4 regions of the Paenibacillus sp. AK121 genome follow, and region 2 is predicted to be linked to each of the others. Evidence: riboswitches for the same ligand, from Rfam matches in the RefSeq annotation. Region 2 holds a riboswitch; each other region holds the start of a gene.

Region 1 (4,971 bases), on a different contig from region 2:
TTTTATGCCGATGATGTACACGATTTTGCCTGGTCCGCTTCACCCAACTTTGTAGCCGTAGAAGAACCCTTTTCTTCTACTGAAGTTCCTGGTGTCAAAATCAAGCTCTATCTGGACCCGTCCCATAAGGAACTCAAAGGACGTTATATGAGCGCAGCCAAGGCCGCCCTTTCGTACTACAGCAAATGGTACGGGCCTTATCCATATTCCACTCTATCTATCGTTGTTCCACCCAAAACAGGCAGTGGAGCCGGCGGCATGGAATATCCGACACTCATCACGGCCGCAGCTGCGGACCAACTGAATCCCGGCTATAATCTGGAACGGACGCTGGTTCATGAGATTGGGCATCAATATTTCTACGGAATGGTAGCCAATAATGAATTTGAGGAGCCCTGGCTGGATGAAGGCTTCACCTCCTATGCAGAAGAACGGCTCATGGAGCAAGAATATGGGCTTATCCCCAACTTGCCATTACAATCCGGACAGGTAGCTTCTCCACAGCCCCTAAACCGCGAATCCTGGAAGTACGGATCGTCGGCTGAGTATGCACAAAATGCCTACTCACGAGGCAAGCTGGTACTACGAGGTATTGAACGTCAGGTGGGTACGAAAAAAATGGACCGGATTATGCGAACCTATGTCCAGACCTACCGATTCAAGCATCCGACCTCACAGGATTTTCAGCGTGTCGTGGAGAGGGTGACTGGACGCTCATGGAGCCACTATTTTGAACAATATGTATATGACGGCCAGATGGCGGACTTTTCTGTCGATCGCATCACGAACCGCAAGTTGGAGAATGGATATGAAGCAGTCGTGACGCTCAGCAAAAAAGGAGCAGATTATCCCAAGATCCCTGTTCAATTTACCTTCAAGGATGGCACCACAATATTTAAGGCATGGGACGGTACGGGCAAAAGTACATCTTTCCGACTCAAAAGCACCTCTCCCGTGTCCTATGTGACCGTTGATCCTCTATACACTATTGCACTGGAGAACAAGCATATTAATAATAGCCTGAAGGCTGAATTGGACGAAAAGCAACAAACTCGTTGGAGTGTGAGTGTAACCAAGCTGTTGGAGACACTGCTTGGAAGTCTGTCATGGTGAGGTGTCTATAGATGCGGACTGTTTTAAAAGAAGGCTGGGCGCTAGTGCGCATACGCTTTTATATCGTTATCATTTTATTTCTGTATCGTCTGCTGTGGGGAGTATTTCTCTATCGGCTGGTACAGTCGGCCGTTGTCCCGCTGCTGCTGCGTTATCCTGATCAGAGCCAAAACGAGCTGGGAAAGACCTTGTTTTGGATGGAGGGGCAGATCGCCTTGATGGACAGCCGGGAAGTACATGTGTATTTATGGATACTATTAGGGGCGACCGTATTGCGCGTCCTAATCACTCCCTTCATTAGAGCTGGCATATATCAAAGCCTGTATACCGATGCGTCTGAACCGCAAAGCCTGTCCTTCTTCAAGGGGATGAAACGTCACGGTATGTCATCTCTGTTGTATTACATCATCGAGTTGGGTTTGCTGCTGCTTCCCGCCTTCTGGGTGGTACCGAGACTCTATCCTATTGTAGCAGGGACGCTGCAATCTTCCTCTTACCTGTTGCATTTGTTGCCCTATGCCATTGGGTGGGTGGCTTACGGTTGGTTCATTCGGCAGTGCATCCTGTATATGCAACTGGGCACGGTCAGTGGTCACGCCATACTATCGTCCCTGCTCGCCTTCTTTCGCCAGCTTCTTCCGGCTGTAAGCGTATCTCTCTTGCTTGGTGCTTGTGTGCTGCTGGTCTTCGGTCTATTTGGCACCGTAGCGATGATTTGGACTGGTATGTTGGCGCTAATTCTCCAGCAATCGTATCATTTTGTTACCAGTCTGGTCAGGCTGTGGCATATCAGTTCGCAGTATCGTCTATGGCACATCGATATCTCCAGCAGAGGCTAATCCCTCTCTTTATGCTTTCTCCTGCATTTTTAGCTGTCGAAAAAACTTTTTTCTTTCCCGTGCAAACGGCACATAACTGAATACTGTTAACAGAATCTGTTCCTAGGGCGTTAGGAACAGATTTTTTTGTAACTTTTTGCGATGAAACATTTGCCAAAGCCTGCTGTCTTTGTTACAATAATCGCAGTGAACTGATAGTAACAACTTTGTAATCTTTATTGTAACCTTTATCTTAAAAACATCGTTGTCGTGAATACTGCTCTCCAAGGTGCACATCTTAAGTTAAGCCTAATTCCTGGCACCTAGGAAGCGGGGGAACCAGTTTGGGTGAATTGATCTCGCAACAGAGTGGTCATAGGGGAACCTTCTACCGAATCCTTAAGCTAACCTCGCAGGCATTGGAAGGGGTATATTTTTTTTGAAGAAGAAGCTAACGATTGCAGCCATGGGTCTCGCCATTGCCTTTACATCTTTTACATTCGGTGGCAGCAGTGCATTTGCAGACTCTAAGATGGACCAGGTCATCCAAGATGCCAAAGGAACGAACTATAGAAGCGGAGGTACTACACTCGAGGGATTCGATTGCTCCGGCTTCACAATGTATGTATTCAACAAACTGGGAATTAAACTGCCGCATCAATCTGGATCACAATTCAAAATGGGAGCTTCTGTATCCCGCGATGAAATGAGACCAGGCGACCTGGTGTTCTTCAACACCACAGGAAGAGGCGTTTCCCATGTAGGTATCTTCGTAGGTGAAGGGAAATTCGCCCACTCCTCGACTTCACGTGGTGTAGTAGTTAGCTCACTGAACGAAAATTATTACGCTAACCGTTATGTCGGTGCAAAAAGAATTATGAGCACAGACGCTTACCATTCTGTAGCTTCAGATATTCCTGATGACGACAACGTAGAATAACTACCGCACAGCAAGCTAACCCTAGCCGCAATTTGATTCTGGCCGGAATCGAATTGCGGTTTTTTATGTCCACTACATCAGTAATTATTATCATTACTGACGAACCGACACCTCAAAAGGTTTCAGTTTTAGCGAACATCGTCGGTTTTACCGCCACCGCTGGGGGAGCATATGAGCAGTAAATCCTTCTTATTGAATGTATACCCGACTTAGGTACGAAATAAACACGCTTGCCATTCTCCTACAACTTGTCTACAATCTGTGGTTAATGATTGAAGTACCTGCATAAGGAGGAATGGAAAAGTGCCGGCCTCAATATCCAACTACCGGATTGTACCGATGGACGAGCATCAAGCGGCTGAAATCTGTGAGTGGCGCTATGATCCCCCCTACAACATATACGGCTGGCTTCCCTGGGAACAAATGAAGGCACTTGAAGTCGAATTTGGAAGTCCCACGCTTCGCCAAGAGCAATATGTTGCCGTACTGAACGAAGAGAATGAGCTGACGGGATTTGCTCAATATTTTCCTATGGTCGATGTGACCCGGCTGGGTCTTGGAATGCATCCCGAAAGATGCGGACATGGCACAGGCTCCGATTTTGTCCGGGCCATTGCCGAGGAAGCCAGACGACGTCATCCACAGAATGAAATTGACCTAGAGGTTCTCACCTGGAATCAGCGGGCTATACGAGCCTACAAGACAGCTGGATTTGAGCTGACGGATACCTATGAACGTCAGACTCCAGATGGCAGAAAACCGTTCTATTGTATGGTATATCGTCCTGAACAACAGAACCGGGTTCTATAAATAAGAGCGCCTTCGCTATACAACCGCGATGTTGTATAGCGAAGGCGCTCTTAATATATACAACAGATCATTATAAAATCAATGACTGCTGCGCATTTTTTCAAAAGCTTCATTATATTGTTGGGCTTCCTTAATATCTACGGCCATAATACCGCCATCGTCCCAAGAGGTCAAACGCAGAGTCACGGTCTTGTAATCAATCGTAATAAATGGATGGTGATTGAATGCCTCAGATATAGCGGCAACTTCATCCACGAATGCAATTCCCTTCATAAAACTGGAAAAATTATATTTCCGAACGATCCAACGTCCTTCCTCCAGTTCCCAGCCCTCCAGTTTCTCCAGATGTGCTTCAATCTCTTCTTGTGTAAAAGGCATGTTACGAACTCCTCCCCGTTTATACGGAAGCCTTTTAGCCGCTTACATGCGGCCAAAACTACGATATATTGGTGTACATATTACCACGGCCCCGTTGATAAATCCATAAGACGGCCTTCAAATCAAAGGGACCGACGTCAGCTCCTCATCTCCGATGAGTACATAGATCCGGTACTGCTCCGGCTCATAAATCACAACGCCGCTGCCTACAGTAATTATGGGCTCCGTACCCAGTGCATAAAATAGGTCTTCTGCCAAAGCTTCATTGACTTCCTGACGCCCCATCGGGTTCAGCCTGTCCCAATCTTCTGCTTCCATTTCAAAAAATTCATAGCTATCTGGGATGCGTCCCACAGCCTCTGTCAAATCGTTCAAAATTTGTTCATACTCGCGCCCATGCTTTACTCCCATGCTATTTCCTCCAATGGTTCAGCGATTCAATACATAATCACTTTATTATACCGGAAATTGGCCCTTAACAAAAAAGAGAGTTTTGTCGATAAATACTATAATCCGTCTCATAATGACGCGCTTGGGGCAAGGACGACCCATGCGGCATGAAAGGATTCAAAATCTATTCTCATGGATGAGGTGTATCATGCAAATTACAACCATTATTGGACTTGTGCTCGGGCTTTTGTCACTGGTCGTCGGGATGATCCTGAAGGGCGCGCCAGTCGTCAATCTGGTCAATAATCCCGCTGCTTACATGATTATTTTCGTCGGAACAGCAGCAAGTATATTCATGGCGTTTCCGATGGATGACATGAAACGAGTGCCAAAGCTGTTTAAAATTATTTTCACCCAGCAGAAATTGCTGGATCGCAAGGAGCTTATCGGTACATTTACCGAATGGGCATCCATTACCCGTCGTGAAGGTCTGCTCGCGCTGGAATCCAAGGTCGAAGAGAT
Region 2 (4,971 bases):
GCTCCCGCAAAACCGCCCCCGTTCGTGCCCAAATGCTTGATGGATTCCAATGAGGCAATAGGTCCCATAGCAATCTGCTGCTGTGTACCGCTTAAAGTCGTAATATCCGCTGTAGGCTGTAGCGTCTGTGGTACTTTTAGTCCCACCAGCACCAGCGTAAGTATAAAGGCAAGCGGCAGGAAAATCCGTATGTTGGCTTTAATAAAATCTTGAAAAAAATTACCCAGCCCTTCACCGCGCCGCGTCAATCCCCTCATAAAAGCCGCAGCAACCGAAAACCCCGAAGCAGCCGAAGTAAACATCATCATCGTGACGAACGCCATCTGTGTCAGATACGTAAGCCCGCTCTCACCGCTATAATGTTGGAGATTCGTATTGGTCATAAAGCTGATTACCGTATTAAAGGCCAATGATGCTTCCATATTACTGTTTCCAACCGGATTGCCTGGGAGTATAGCCTGCAAGCGCAATAGCAGGTAGCTGATCCCCACAAGCACCACATTGGTTGCAATGAAACTCATAGCATACGTGGTCCAACGCATGCTGTCCTGTTTCTTCAAGCCTACAACCCTATAAATCAGCTTTTCCGTTCCACTAAAAATCCGATCCGTCCGATTCGGTTCATTCGAGAATACGTGATACATATAGGTGCCCACCGGCTTTACCAAGAGCAGCAATATGACGATCACAATTCCAATTTGCAGTAGCTCCATCCTCTATTCCTCCTTAAAATGCTCCTGCATTTGGAACAACAGACCTGCTTCAGACCATCCATTGAGTGCACACGTTTGCGAAAATCTGCCCCTCTGATGCTTCATTCTTGATCTGCTGTTCCCGCCTGCTCGATCCTATAGTTGACTAGAACTTTTCAGGATTCAGGAGTGCGTAGATTAAATACACGAACACAATAACCGTGAGCCCTAGCACAACGATCATCCTCTTCGCCCTCCTTTTGAGGTCTGCGCATCACACCAGCGTATAAACAGTAATATCACTCCATAACTCACAGCCATTACGAGCAGCATGTATAAATCCATCATGTTCCTATCCTCCGTATCGCTCCTCAGATTGTCCTTTTGATTCCATCATAAAATCATAAACCAGCTATGTTATAAGTGCTTATCCGTTCAGCAGGAAACCCACCTCTCCGTTCAATGTGTAGATCACATGGTCCGCTCCCAATCCCCGATAAATTCCTTGCGGATTACAGCCGTGCGTAATAACATAGATCGATTCTGATGTTAGTGGCCGACATATTTGCAGGAAACGGCAAGTCAAATTCAAGCTGTTTTCGAACAAATACACACTCCCAATTTCTTTACTAGGAAAATTCCATTTTCCCGCTTGCATGGTATTGATGCGCACAATGTGCTCCACACCCATTTTTTTGAGCTGTCGTTCCTCCTGAGTGCTATTTGTGAGAACTGCAAACGCCAATTTTTTGAACATAAGCAATTTCACAAAACTTCTGCCCGCTTCATTCGGTGCAGTGACAATAATTAACCGACCTTCCATCAGTAGCTCCTCTCCCGGTATAAAAAGACAACAAAAAGAAGCCGAAGGAAAAAGGCTTCCTCCGGCTTCATACATTCCATGATAAAATAAACCATGGTTGCACACGGCGGTTTGTTGCCTCTCCCTGTACGCTTACGAGGTTAGCTGTCGGATTCGGACGTGAGAGTCGCCCTATTTACGGCACTTGGCCGGAAAATTCACCCCATGAGACACACACGGCTTGCAAAACCGTACATACTCGTTGGTTCCCCCGCTTTTGCAACTGCAAAATTCAGCGCTTTAGACAATTCGTTGTTGCTTCATTGGTGTTAATTTGAAATTACGTCTTGAATCATACACCCGTGCAAGGAAGACTGTAAAGCTCAACGGCGGGGCTATAAACCACCCTTTAGAGCATAGGAGATTAAGAATAACGCTTACAAGGCAGCTATGCTTCTCGTATCTCTTTAAAACTCTGTATTTCACCCCTTTTTGAAAATGAAAGGCATGTCAATATTGGCGTAGTGTATGGCTTAGTTACTCCTTATTTGCAAAAAGGAAAGAAAATACGCTATACGTGCCAGATAATTACCGATTGAACCCGTTTTTATGAGAAGAAACACCTCAATTAGCTCCATTTGAGGTGCGATTTACCGTTTTGAACAAAAGACGATTTTACAATGGTCCAATGCCCGTATACTCTTCCGGACTTGCAACCCCTTGTTGAGTTGCTTACAATTTAATTGCAGAATATTGAATGAGGAGGGATATCTTGACCGTATATAAATATGATGCACAGACCCTACAAGGGGTACAAATTCCGTTATCCACATACGAAGGGAAAGTTCTACTTATCGTGAATACTGCCAGCAAATGTGGGTTAACCCCCCAGTACAAGGCGCTACAAGAGCTATATGACCAGTATCATGAACAGGGGCTCGAAATTTTGGGATTTCCCAGCAACCAGTTCGCCAAACAAGAGCCGGGCTCCAGCGAGGAGATCTCCGAGTTTTGCCAAATCAATTACGGTGTGACCTTCCCCATGTTCGCCAAGACAGATGTCAACGGTGATCAGGCACATCCTCTATTTCACTACCTGACCCACACCGCTCCAGGAGTATTAGGCTCCAAAGCGATCAAATGGAATTTTACTAAATTCTTAATTACACGAGAAGGTAACGTATTTAAGCGTTATGCGCCGCAAACCACTCCAGATAAGCTTATAGGAGATATTGAGAAGCTTTTGCGGAAAAACTGACATCTTTCTTCATTACAGTTAACGAGCGGTCCGCTGTCCATATGACCGCTTCTGTAACAGAATGATATAACGAAAAATATTTAACGAAAAAAGCACCCCTTCACGTAAAACGTGTCAGGATGCTTTTTCAACTGGGTATTGCACATAATGCGGTCGAGAGGACTCGAACCTCCACGGGCGTACGCCCACTACCCCCTCAAGATAGCGTGTCTGCCATTCCACCACGACCGCATGTCATAATGTATTGAGGCAACAGATTTATTATACTCTCTCAGCAACAATTTGTAAACAATAATATTATAATTTTTTTAATGTAACTTTATATAACATATATAAGCGATAAAATTATTTAATTTGACATGAAAGAGCTCAAAGTGTAAATATATATTACATAAATAATTGAACTATTATTATATAAATAAGATTAGAGTCAAATAAACTGACACAAATATTCACCTCAAGGAGGCGAACCATCCTGCATAAAGGTAACCGATTGCTAAACTACGCATTGTTGTTGGACCCTTCCCTACCCATTGGTGGTTTTACCCGTTTCTACGGACTGGATGAACGTTTCCGTAACGGAAACTTGAACAGTCTACAGGATCTGAAACATTTTATGCGAGACGATTGGTATCCTCAAATTACAACCCTTGACGGCATGGCCATCAAAAGTCTGTATGCAGCCATCCAGCAGAATGACGGTTGGCGGATCGCCCTTATTGATAAAATGCTGTACACCCAACATCCTTCCTCGCAGTATGTGAAAAAATCGCGACTTTCTGGCCAGCGTCTGCTCAAGCTCACCAAGGCTCTTTATCCTTGGCTTGCATTTGACCAACTGGAAGACACACTCACTCAATACAATGCAATTGGCACACTCGCTACTGTCCACACTTGGATTAACTTCCTTCTCGGAACCGATATAGAACAGACCATTCACGGCTATTTTGCCACAGCGGTATCCTTCTGTATCGAAGATGCCTTCAGACTGCTCAATCCTCCTTACGAGGAAAAGAATCCTCTTATCGATCACATGACCAGCGAGTTGCTCACCACCTGGAAGAAATTTAACGAACCTACGCCAAGCTTATTTCAGCCTCACCTTTTCCATAGCCATCAGACCAGTTCCTACATCACTCAGCCACCCTATATGAGCCATAGTAGCCAATTGAATGCATCCAGGCCCTTTTCCTCCTCCATCCTATTCAAACGCCTTCCAGCCTCCCTCTGATGCGTCGTTTTACCAGTCTAGCAGTCACAATAAAAATACTCTGCCCTTTTCTCAAGCGGCAGAGTATTTTTAATTCATGTATCCAAATTCATACCACTCACAGACTATAGTCGGATTATTTTCACTTTTTGCACTTAATTAAGTAATTATTTTAATAAAATAACGCATTTAAGATTGTATAAACACGTATAAAAGTGTATCATAGTTTTAGATGGTTAATTCTAACATGTTTACTGATGATTATTATATCACACCAATTATTCTGCAAGAATCCGTAAGGGGCGATTTCTCTTGAACAACAAAATGCCTGTCACCTCCTTCGGGTGGGCCATCAAACAAAGGCTTGTCGAGCTTCGACTGGATCAGAAAACATTTTGCGAGACACACAATATCCCGCCTTCACGCTTGTCCAATCTGATTCACGGCACCCGTAAAGCACAAAGGTACAGAAAACAAGTTGCTGCAATTCTGAATATCGACGATAACGATTATAAGGAGGCGACACCACACTAAACCCAACAAGCATCCAGCATCCGACGCGCCGCCATATTATCAGGAAATCAAATAAACCCGTAAACCGAACCCCTTAGTCCGTTTTACGGGTTATCCACCCAGGCGTTTAGCCATAGATTATTCAAGTTTCGCTTTGTCCTTCTCCCTTTTTTGCTTACGGTATTTCGCAAATTCAACATATTCTAAAATAAAGTTCTGTTCTTCTGTCTCAAGATCTTCAGCCTGGCAATTCAATGGCCCCATCACCCCAAAAAAATAAGCAGCCTTCTGCTCCTGAAGCACGCCTTCCCCCGGCTTAATCCCTTTCATCAACCAGTCGAGCGATACATTAAAAAAGTCCGAAATCTGAATCAAATGGGCGGTACCTGGCGTTGTTTTTCCTCTTCTCCAATCACCGAGATTCCCTGAGCTGATTTTAAGCTTTTCACAAAATGCCTTCTTGGTCATTCCCCGATCCTTAATTAAAGCTTCAATC
Region 3 (4,971 bases), on a different contig from region 2:
TTCCTCGTTTCCAAGTTCAGGGTTTGCGCCAATATATAACGAAATGTCCTTAAACCGCTGGGCGTGCTGTTCAATGGTGTGTTGAATGGTCTGTTTGAAATTCATGCTAAAAACTCCTTTATATATGCTGTAATGTAGGTACTGCGATAGATATACTAAAATTGTACTATAACATTCATTGCATAATCATGCATATTCATTTATAATGACACAATCTTATTTATTATAAAGAATTTAAGGAGAGAAAAAAAGATTGAAAAAGGCATATCGTTTTACCGCCCTGGTTTTGTCGGCGGTTATCTTACTGTTGGCTGGTCTTCCCATGCTCACTGCATACGGATCGGAAGAAAAGCCACAGAAAAAACTTGTAGTGGGCATGAGTGCTGACTTTCCGCCGTATGAGTTTCATAAAGTTATTAACGGTCAGGATACCATTGTTGGGTTTGATGTTGAAATTGCCAAGGAAATCGCCAAGGATCTGAATGCGGAGATGGTCCCAGAGGACATGAGTTTTGACTCTTTGCTGCCTGCTCTGCAAAGTGGTCGCGTAGACTTGGTACTGTCCGGTATGACACCGACGGATGAACGCAGAAAGAGCATTGATTTTTCGGATGTATACTATCGTTCAAAGCAAGTCATTATGGTACGTCCAGAAGATAAAGACAAATATTCAACGATGGCTGCTCTAAAAGGAGAGAAGCTCGGTGCGCAGAAGGGGAGTATCCAGGAAGAAATTGCGCAAAAAGTGCCTAATGCTTCTGTGACCTCATTGGATAAAATATCCGATCTGGTACTCCAGCTTCGGACCAACCGTATCAACGCGGTTGTAATCGAGGATACCGTTGCTAAAGGATACACACTAGACGGTACCGTAACACTTGCCAAGGCAGTACCTGAGGATGAAGGAGCAGAAACTGCTGTAGGCATTCGTAAAGGAAATGCGGAATTGCTTGCTTCAGTAAATAAAACGTTGGCTCGCCTGAAAGCAGACGGTTCGATTGAGAAGTTTTCTACAGAAGCAAGTGCACTGTCTGCCGACAGACAAGTTTCTTCGAATAGCATTGTAGATATATTTTTGAAATATCGCAGTTTCTACGCTACGGGTATCGGCTACACCCTATTGCTGTCTGCGCTTGGAGTACTGTTCGGATTCATTATTGGTCTGATCATATCCTTGCTGCGGATGAGTGGGATTCGTATTATCGAGTGGTTAGGTACCGCATATGTAGAGATACTGCGCGGCACACCTATGCTGGTGCAGCTCATGATCATTCATTACGGAGTTGCTTTGACGTTGGGGGTTAATTTTACGCCACTTCAGTCCGGTATAATTACGTTGTCTCTGAATAGTTCGGCATATTTGGCTGAAATTTTCCGTGCTGGTATTCAGGCAGTAGACCGTGGACAGATGGAAGCTGCCCGCTCGCTTGGGATGGGACGAGGCAAAGCAATGCGTCATGTCATTTTACCGCAAGCATTTAAATCTATATTGCCTGCTATTGGTAATGAGTTCATTACGATCATTAAAGAATCATCAATTATTTCGACCATTGGGATGGTGGATATTATGTATCAAGCCCAGGTCATTAAGAATATTACCTACGAAGGCTTGAGTCCGTTCGTAATCGCAGCCGCTATTTATTTTGTAATGACATTCAGCTTATCTAAGCTGTTGGGTTTATGGGAAAGGAAGTTGAGAGCCAGTGATCACCGTTAAACAACTGCGTAAATCATTCGGTAAGAATGAAATTTTAAAAGGCATTGATATAGATATCGCCAAAGGTGAAGTAGTCGTCATTATCGGCCCGAGTGGTTCAGGAAAAAGTACGTTTTTGCGTTGTATGAATCTGTTGGAACAGCCAACAGAAGGGGAAATTTTGTTTGAGGGTGAGCCGATTACGGCCCGTGGTCATAATATTAATGCGACTCGGGAGAAGATGGGGATGGTTTTCCAGCATTTTAATCTGTTTCCGCATAAAACAATACTGCAGAATCTGACGCTTGCACCAACGCAGGTGAAAAAGCAGTCGGGGAAAGAAGCGGAGAAAATTGCACTGGAGCTCCTGCGGACCGTGGGTCTTGAGGATAAGAAGAATACCTACCCAAACCAGTTATCTGGCGGTCAAAAACAACGTATTGCGATAGCACGTGCTTTGGCCATGCAGCCGCACGTAATGCTGTTCGATGAGCCTACTTCTGCCCTTGACCCTGAAATGGTTGGAGAGGTTCTGGACGTGATGAAGAAGCTCGCTGAGGGCGGCATGACGATGGTGATCGTGACGCATGAAATGGGCTTTGCCCGTGAGGTAGGGGATCGAATCATCTTTATGGACAACGGTCAAATTATAGAACAAGGTACGCCTGAGCAAGTATTCGGTACTCCAAGCCATGACCGTACCCGTGATTTTCTTGCTAAAGTGCTGTAAGAAAATGCTTTTATGAAATATTAACAAAGCTCTCTCGTGATGATGTTTCACGGAGGGCTTTTCTCTTTTTGTCACTATATCTCCATATTTTCGTAACAGAAAACGGATTCTTGATGACAAAATTGTAACGAGTATAGTATGATATTCAAGGTTACCAACATTTTCATGCAGATAAGGTTACAAAATTGTGATATTATGCAGTAAGCCAAAACTTACCGGGGCAGCAGTAATGATAATAAATACTCAGGTGCTGGGCTCAAACCATGGGAAGTGCGGGGGACGTAACAACGGCAATGATTCCAATGCATCATAGAGATGTTGTGGAATATGCCTAGGGGTGAATTGCACAAGCATAGGGCTTCTCCTGAGTCCGAATCCGACAGCTAACTTCGCAGGCATAACAGAGGAGGTACATATCTTTGAAACATTTAAAACATATTGGAAAAACTATGAAATTTACGGTGCTTGCTGCAGCTATTGCAGGGCTGGCACAGACAGCTGGAGTAGCAGATGCTGCTTCGCTTCACACTGCCAAAGAAGGCGATACCTTCTTTTTGCTTGCTCAACGTTATGGGGTATCAGTAGATGAGTTGACGAAGGCTAACCCGGATATTGCGTCCAACAACATATATGCAGGTCTGCAAATTAAAGTGCCAGACGAAAAAAGTGTAAAGGCGGCTTCGGATTCGAAGCCACAGCTTCTTACAGAGAAAGCACCAGCGAATGAGAAGCCAACAATTGAAGCATGGGGCAAAACATTTAAATACAGTAAAGTAGTTGATGTTAAAGCTACAGCATATTCTGCCGCAGCTGATGAAAATGGCAAATGGGGTGCGGTCGATTATTACGGCAATCCGCTTAAGCTAGGTACAATTGCGGTAGACCCGAAAGTCATTCCTATGGGAACAAAGGTGCTAGTTACAGGTTATTCCCATCCCGGATTGCCAGACCATTCTTTTGTGGCCGTTGCCCGTGATCAGGGCAGTGCTATTACCGGAAAGCGGATTGATATCTTTATCCCTGGCAATAAATCATTCGTGAACGACTTCGGCTTCCAGAATGTGAAACTGTACGTCATTGATAAATAGCATTGTGCTTATGTATGATTTAATTAAACATAATATAAGTTATGTAAACTTGATCTATCATACAACATATAACTGGGACAACTTTTTATTAGGCCCGGTTGTTTATCGCTAAAAAAGGCTGTCTTACAAGCAGAAGTATTCTGCTCGTTAAGGCAGCCTTTTTACGTTGTTGGTATATTTGAAGCTTAGACATACTGTTATTTTCGTTCCGATGTGTGAAGTAGCCGGGGGACAGTGACAAATTTGTAGCCCTTAGCTTTTAGAGAGTGGATTAGACCCGGCAAAGCTTGGACAGTGCCTTGCAAGTTGGAACTTTGACCTCCACCTGCATGCATTAAAATAATGGAGCCAGGTCCGGTAGCCGGGATCACGTTGCGCTGAATTTGTGTTTTGCTTAATCCCTTCCAGTCTAGAGAGTCCACATTCCAATTGACGATCATGTACCCATGACGACGTGCCCACTGGATTTGAGGCTCCGTGATTTCACCATAGGGTGGTCGTATCAATCTGGGCCGAAAACCTATACTGGCTTCTAAAATGCGTTCTGTTTTTGTAATCTGGTGGCGAAAACGTTCTGGTCTGGCCTTCCTGAAATCCGGATGAGTATAGGAATGGTTTCCTATAGCATGACCCTCACGGATGATACGGCGTATGATCCCCGGATGCTTTTCCGCACGGTGGCCGACGATAAAAAAGGTAGCTTTGATACCATTTGCGTGTAATACGTCCAAAACCTGCGGCGTATACCTTGAATCGGGCACATCATCAAAGGTTAAGGCAATTTGGCGGGTGTGCGGGCCGCACATTTTAAAAATGTCCGCATGCTTTTTTCGTAGCATCGCTAATGTTGGAGTAGCTCGATCTTTACTTTGATATACCGAAGTAGCGACAACAGCTTCCTTGGGATGGGGCGTTCCAATGTTGGAAGGCGTGTCCGCGTGAACGGGAAAACTTGAAAATGCTAGTAACAGTGCTAAACATGGCAACACTCCCCTGTACCGCATTTGTATTCCCCCTTTCCGTGCAGTGGTACCTAGTGGTGCTCTCAGCTATTATGTACCTGTCCTATTAAAATTATGCTGGTGATTGAGTGAAGCCCTACACGGCTGAAGAGAAGTACATCATGAAGCGGGTATCCGTGAAGATGACGAAGTAAACGTACATATTCTCTTAAACATGACCGAAAACTGAAGCATTTTCGCAAGTTTTAGCCTTACAAAGGATTCGGTATACCATGACAGCTGGTGTATAATGGGGATGCTATTCATAATAATACATACTTGGAATTGAGGGAAGGATGGATAAAAGTGACCGACTTGTTTACTCCTTATCAATTAAAGGGGCTTTCATTAAAAAATCGGATTGTCATGCCCCCAATGTGCCAATACAGCGTGAAGGCCAAGGACGGCAAACCGACGGATTGGCATTATGTCCATTATGTGAGTCGCGCGATAGGA
Region 4 (4,971 bases), on a different contig from region 2:
CACTGTATTCGGCACCGTACAGACTAACTCAGGCTCACTGTAATATTGCACGGCTATGCTTAAGCTGCCGTAATCCTTCGTACCAGGAGACGCAGCCATGCGCTCAGCCACCTCCTTTTGAATCATAACGACGATATTCTCCAAAGGAAGCTTGTCCTCCAGTAGACGCATCAGAATCGGTGTAGTGACGTAATACGGCAGATTAGCGACGACACTCACTTTGCCCACGTCTGCAAAGTCAGCTGCAAACACTTCACGCAAATCCAGCTTTAACACGTCTCCATGGCGAACCTTTACATGCTCGTAAGGGGCCAGCACTTCTTCAAGAATGGGCAACAGCCGCTGATCAATCTCAACAGCGGTAACTGCCTTAGCGGATTGCGCCAACTTCTCGGTCAAAGCTCCAATGCCCGGACCGATCTCAAGCGCGCCCTTTGTATCATCCAATCCGGCAGCATTTACGATCTTGCTCAGAATATTTTGATCAATCAGAAAGTTTTGTCCCAGACTCTTTTTGAACGAAAAACCGTGCCTTTGAATAATTTCCTTCGTACGCCGCGGTGTTGCTATATCTTGAATCCCTGTCATACGGATATCACAATCCTTCACTTTCGATTTGTGCCAGCGCGCTGGCAAATTCCTCACGACTGATCTGAAATACAGAGAGCCGCTTATGTAGCTGCTTTCCGTTACAATAGCCAATACCCAGTACATTCCCCAAGGCCATACGGCGTGCAGCAGCATTGGGGTGGGTAATAAGTCCAGCGTCAATCAGGTCCGCCATCTCAATCAGCGGTTCGGCGCCTTCCACTGTCGTATGTACCCGTGCGAGAGCATGTCTGATGGCTTCCGGGGAGGCATTCTCCACGCCAATATCCCCTTTGCGCGTCGCCTCTGCCTCAGGTATAAATGCCTGCTTGCAGCCGGGGACCTTAGAGGCGATAATTTTACGGATACGCTCCCCTGCATGATCGGGATCAGTTAAAATAATGACCCCCCGCCGTTCCTGTGCCAATGCAATTTTCCGCAGCGTCATTTTATTAATGGCTGAACCGCCAGTTTCTATCGTATCTGCTTCGACAGCACGGCGAATGGCTACCGTATCATCCCGGCCTTCCACCACGATCACTTCCTTGATCATCTTCGTTTCCCTCCACTGCTACACAGCAACATATATTATCTTTCCCTGCTTTTGAAAACAAAATAAGAAGAGGATATCCTCTTCTTAGCATGGTATAACTATGTTGTTAATACTATCGCATTGTCCTCAACATACACAACCTGTTTTAGTTGATTTCCGGCTTTACAGGTCCGATAACATATACGGTTTTACCGTGCTTACGACCAAATTGGTTAGCCCGGCTTAAACTCTCATAATACACATCGATTTTGTGGCCTTTAATCGCGCCACCGGTATCCTCCGCACGGCGGAAGCCTACCCCTTCAATATACACCCACCAGCCGATGGGAATTACATTCGGATCGACAGCGATGGTGCGTCCTTCCGTGACACGCGTGCCGGAGGCGGTACGTGTACCGATACCTGGCTCCTGGGCAGAGTACGCCGTCATGGAGACATTTTGTAAAACTTTTTTATAATTAAAATTAATACCTGCTTTACGGACAGCACTGCCCGAACTAACCTTTGTAGCCTTAACCGCATCTTTAGGGCCGATGGAAGCAGCTAGAACGACCGGTTTTTTCTTCGTTCCTACCGCAATTACCTTATCCACACGATTTTGTGCGACTTCCTTGTTGACCAGCTGTTTGGACACCAATTTCCCATCATGGTATACCTTTTGAACATGCTGGACTACCACACCCGATTTGCCACTTTGAATGACTCGATTATCGCCTTTATAGAGACTTGGATCTGCCGTTTTGATGACCTGATAAGGCACTTGTTTTTTCTGTTCGACCTGCTGTTTCTTCACACGGACGATTTTTATGTCCATGTTAGCTGAAACAGAGGCATCCAACGCAGGGTAAACTTTATCCGTTGATGATAATTTATAGCCCGAAGTGCGAATGGCACCCTCTACTGTATTTTCTGTTGTGTACAGCTTTTTCGTCTCATTGCCTGAGGATACTTTAACCTGATTGGCACGTTTAATGACTACGCGATCCCCATCTTGTACTGCTCCGTTTAGCGGCATGGAAATTGTATCATGCGGCTGAAGTGAAATAGAATGCTCATTGAGCAAATCTTGGAGCTTGGATTCCCGGGTTTCTACCGCAGATGCCTTACCATCGATGACAAAAAAGACTTGTTTTTTAGATTGCGTGTACATCAGAATTGAAATCATAATCGTTAGTGCGATTAGAAAAATAGCAACCAAAGCAGCCTGGCGCACATTCTCTTGCTTCCAACGTAATACGTAAGACATGCTGGATGAGCGTGACTCATGGGTCTCCTCTTTTCGGAAAATGCCCATTTCCTCCGTCCTCCTTACATAGCCCGCCGTCTGGAGTAAGACATAGTTGATCGTTGACGTGACTATAACAGATTTTCTACAAGACAAGCCCGTACTGCGACTGTCCTGCACCATGTACCCGTCTTCGCGGCATGCTGTCCTCCCCTGTTTAACCACAGTATGATGACAGATTTTCTTTTATTCACAACAAAAAAAGCCAAAGAAAGAGACTAGAGAGCTCTTTCGTGGCTTCCGACATGTGTGAATATGCGGGAAAACTTATGCACGAGATGGCTTCTCTCTTGTTACGCTTACGGGGTTAGCTGTCGGGTTCGGACGTAGAGAGTCGCCCTAGCTTAGGTCAACCGCTCATGGCGGTCGCCTTCACATTCACCCCGAAGACCCAGAAAGAAATCGAAATACGGCTTCTCTACCTGTTCAATCCCATCCGGGAAATGAATTTCGGTCGAGCCGGCTACTGAGAGATATTATCTCTTGCACATACACCGGACGTACTGTAAGCCATATCGGTTCCCCCGTTCCCTGTAAAAGGGACTCAGCGAGACTGGTTCATGAAATGATTTGTTGATGTTTACACTCAACAACAATTCACTGAAAAGATGATATCCTGTTTCCATGCATGTTGTAAAGCAGGTTTCAAGTACATTTCTCAAAATATTCGGTTAAAAAATTGTAATATTCTTGAGTTTCCTGCAACAAAATCATAATTAGCTCCGTCTATCTCTTTATTTTGATTGATTTCTTCGCTTTTTCACTGAATGTCAAATCGTTCCAAGGCATTTTGGGTCGTAATGGATACCAATTCCTCCACCGTAATTCCCTTAATTTGGGCAGCTGCCTCTGCCACCAATCTCACATGTGCCGACTCATTTCGCTTCCCACGAAACGGATGAGGCGTCAAGTAAGGCGCGTCCGTTTCAATAAGCAGACGGTCCAACGGTACCTGGGCCAGCACCTCTTTTGGCTGCTTGGCATTTTTGAACGTTATGGGCCCGCCGAAGGAAAGGTGGAAACCCATATCCAGCACCATTTTAGCTGTCTCCCAACTCCCAGAAAAGGAGTGCATGACTCCGCCAATCTCGCCCGCCTTTTCCTCACGTAAAATCCTCACAATATCTTCATGTGCATCCCGGTTATGGATAACAATTGGCATGTTGAGCTCACGTGCCAGGCCAATTTGATTTCGAAGTACCCGCTGCTGCACATCCTTTGGTGATGTATCCCAATAATAATCCAGACCGATCTCTCCGATCGCTACAACCTTTTTATGACTGCATAACGATGCAATCCATTCTAAATCACCCTCCTGCATTGTAATGGCATCCTGCGGATGCCATCCAACGGCTGCATAAATAAAATCATACGTCTCAGCCAGCTTCATGGTGGATGGAATGGTCTCACGATTAAATCCGATATTGATCATCCGTGTTACTCCTGATTCGACAGCACGTGCTATAACTTCTTCACGGTCTTCGTCAAATTGTGGCGCATCTAGGTGAGTATGAGTGTCGAATAAATCCAAGGTTTTCATCTCCTTTTCTTACTTACATTTCTATATATTTGTCTATTGTTTGACAAAATAATTCCCTATTTCGGCAGGAAGCCTTTCTTTTACCCCGTTCAATTTATTCTGGGGAAAATACATGTGATATTTTCCTCGGTGAATGCCACTTATTGAGCGTACAATTTCTGAAACTTCGGATATTTCCCGCACCTCGCCCTGACGTCCAAGCAGTAAAATCTGGTTGTCCGTTGAACCGCCCTGCCGAAACACATCATAAGGAAGATCTGTCGGAAAATCAATTTCAAGATCATATTCAGGATGCAAGCCAGCCTTTTCCAAAGCCTCTCGAATATGGTCAACGGTATCTGTATCCATATTTTCAATCTCTACATATTTATACAATCTACGATCCATAAAACGGCTGCTCAAATCACTTAAAATTTCGTCCTTTTCTCGTTTCCATTGGCTAAATACCGTCTGAATCAAAGACTCATCCAGCATCAAATACTGCTCCACTGTTAGCTCTCCTTTTAATAGATCTGGCAGCGGATCTAGCAGAAAACCAAACTCATATCCGTATTTGAACAATTCCTTAGCTCTCTTGAAAATTTTACGTAACAGGATTTCTGAGCTGCGTGTTACAGGATGGAAATAAATTTGCCAGTACATCTGGTAGCGTGACATTAGATAATCCTCTACTGCATGCATACCCGACTCTTTTACGACAATTCTCCCATTGTGAGGGCGCAGCAAACGTAAAATACGATCCAAATCAATTGTTCCGTAGTTAACACCTGTTGAATGAGCATCCCGCAACAAATAATCCATACGGTCAGCATCCAGCGGGCTTGTTACCAAGTTGACAACAATCGGCTTATCATACGTTTTGGCTATAACCGCCGCGACCTTGTGGGGCAACATCTCATCAACTTGCCGTAGCACAGCGTTGATCTTCGTGTCCCCCAGTACAATGCGGCATGTCCAATCCTCATGGTTCATATGAAAGGCTTCTTCAATGGAATGAGAAAATGG

What was found. Region 2 has a riboswitch for cyclic di-AMP ahead of KSP24_RS09005 (hypothetical protein). Riboswitches for the same ligand answer to the same signal wherever they lie in the genome.
Region 1: it holds a riboswitch for cyclic di-AMP, as region 2 does, so the genes downstream of both, KSP24_RS23660 (C40 family peptidase) here and KSP24_RS09005 (hypothetical protein) in region 2, are expected to answer to the same signal.
Region 3: it holds a riboswitch for cyclic di-AMP, as region 2 does, so the genes downstream of both, KSP24_RS23945 (3D domain-containing protein) here and KSP24_RS09005 (hypothetical protein) in region 2, are expected to answer to the same signal.
Region 4: it holds a riboswitch for cyclic di-AMP, as region 2 does, so the genes downstream of both, KSP24_RS22750 (resuscitation-promoting factor) here and KSP24_RS09005 (hypothetical protein) in region 2, are expected to answer to the same signal.

What each region holds. Positions count from the first base shown of each region.
Region 1 is NZ_JAHPJM010000020.1:15,364-20,334, reverse strand. Features, by position in the region: gene KSP24_RS23670 (M1 family metallopeptidase) at 1-1,113, shown strand, start outside; gene KSP24_RS23665 (hypothetical protein) at 1,125-1,952, shown strand; cyclic di-AMP (ydaO/yuaA leader) riboswitch at 2,228-2,365, shown strand; gene KSP24_RS23660 (C40 family peptidase) at 2,371-2,871, shown strand; gene KSP24_RS23655 (GNAT family N-acetyltransferase) at 3,175-3,681, shown strand; gene KSP24_RS23650 (4a-hydroxytetrahydrobiopterin dehydratase) at 3,760-4,059, opposite strand; gene KSP24_RS23645 (hypothetical protein) at 4,177-4,470, opposite strand; gene motA (flagellar motor stator protein MotA) at 4,658-4,971, shown strand, end outside.
Region 2 is NZ_JAHPJM010000004.1:59,848-64,818, forward strand. Features, by position in the region: gene kdpA (potassium-transporting ATPase subunit KdpA) at 1-713, opposite strand, end outside; gene kdpF (K(+)-transporting ATPase subunit F) at 859-936, opposite strand; gene KSP24_RS09005 (hypothetical protein) at 1,120-1,515, opposite strand; cyclic di-AMP (ydaO/yuaA leader) riboswitch at 1,629-1,802, opposite strand; gene KSP24_RS09010 (glutathione peroxidase) at 2,267-2,752, shown strand; tRNA gene KSP24_RS09015 (tRNA-Leu) at 2,901-2,983, opposite strand; gene KSP24_RS09020 (urease accessory protein UreF) at 3,246-3,983, shown strand; gene KSP24_RS09025 (Rha family transcriptional regulator) at 4,275-4,496, shown strand; gene KSP24_RS09030 (helix-turn-helix domain-containing protein) at 4,614-4,971, opposite strand, start outside.
Region 3 is NZ_JAHPJM010000021.1:10,843-15,813, reverse strand. Features, by position in the region: gene KSP24_RS23960 (M20 family metallopeptidase) at 1-105, opposite strand, end outside; gene KSP24_RS23955 (ABC transporter substrate-binding protein/permease) at 254-1,717, shown strand; gene KSP24_RS23950 (amino acid ABC transporter ATP-binding protein) at 1,704-2,426, shown strand; cyclic di-AMP (ydaO/yuaA leader) riboswitch at 2,670-2,839, shown strand; gene KSP24_RS23945 (3D domain-containing protein) at 2,846-3,514, shown strand; gene KSP24_RS23940 (polysaccharide deacetylase family protein) at 3,712-4,518, opposite strand; gene KSP24_RS23935 (NADH:flavin oxidoreductase/NADH oxidase) at 4,822-4,971, shown strand, end outside.
Region 4 is NZ_JAHPJM010000017.1:80,266-85,236, forward strand. Features, by position in the region: gene rsmA (16S rRNA (adenine(1518)-N(6)/adenine(1519)-N(6))-dimethyltransferase RsmA) at 1-588, opposite strand, end outside; gene rnmV (ribonuclease M5) at 596-1,141, opposite strand; gene KSP24_RS22750 (resuscitation-promoting factor) at 1,287-2,435, opposite strand; cyclic di-AMP (ydaO/yuaA leader) riboswitch at 2,707-2,986, opposite strand; gene KSP24_RS22755 (TatD family hydrolase) at 3,187-3,957, opposite strand; gene KSP24_RS22760 (HD domain-containing protein) at 4,000-4,971, opposite strand, start outside.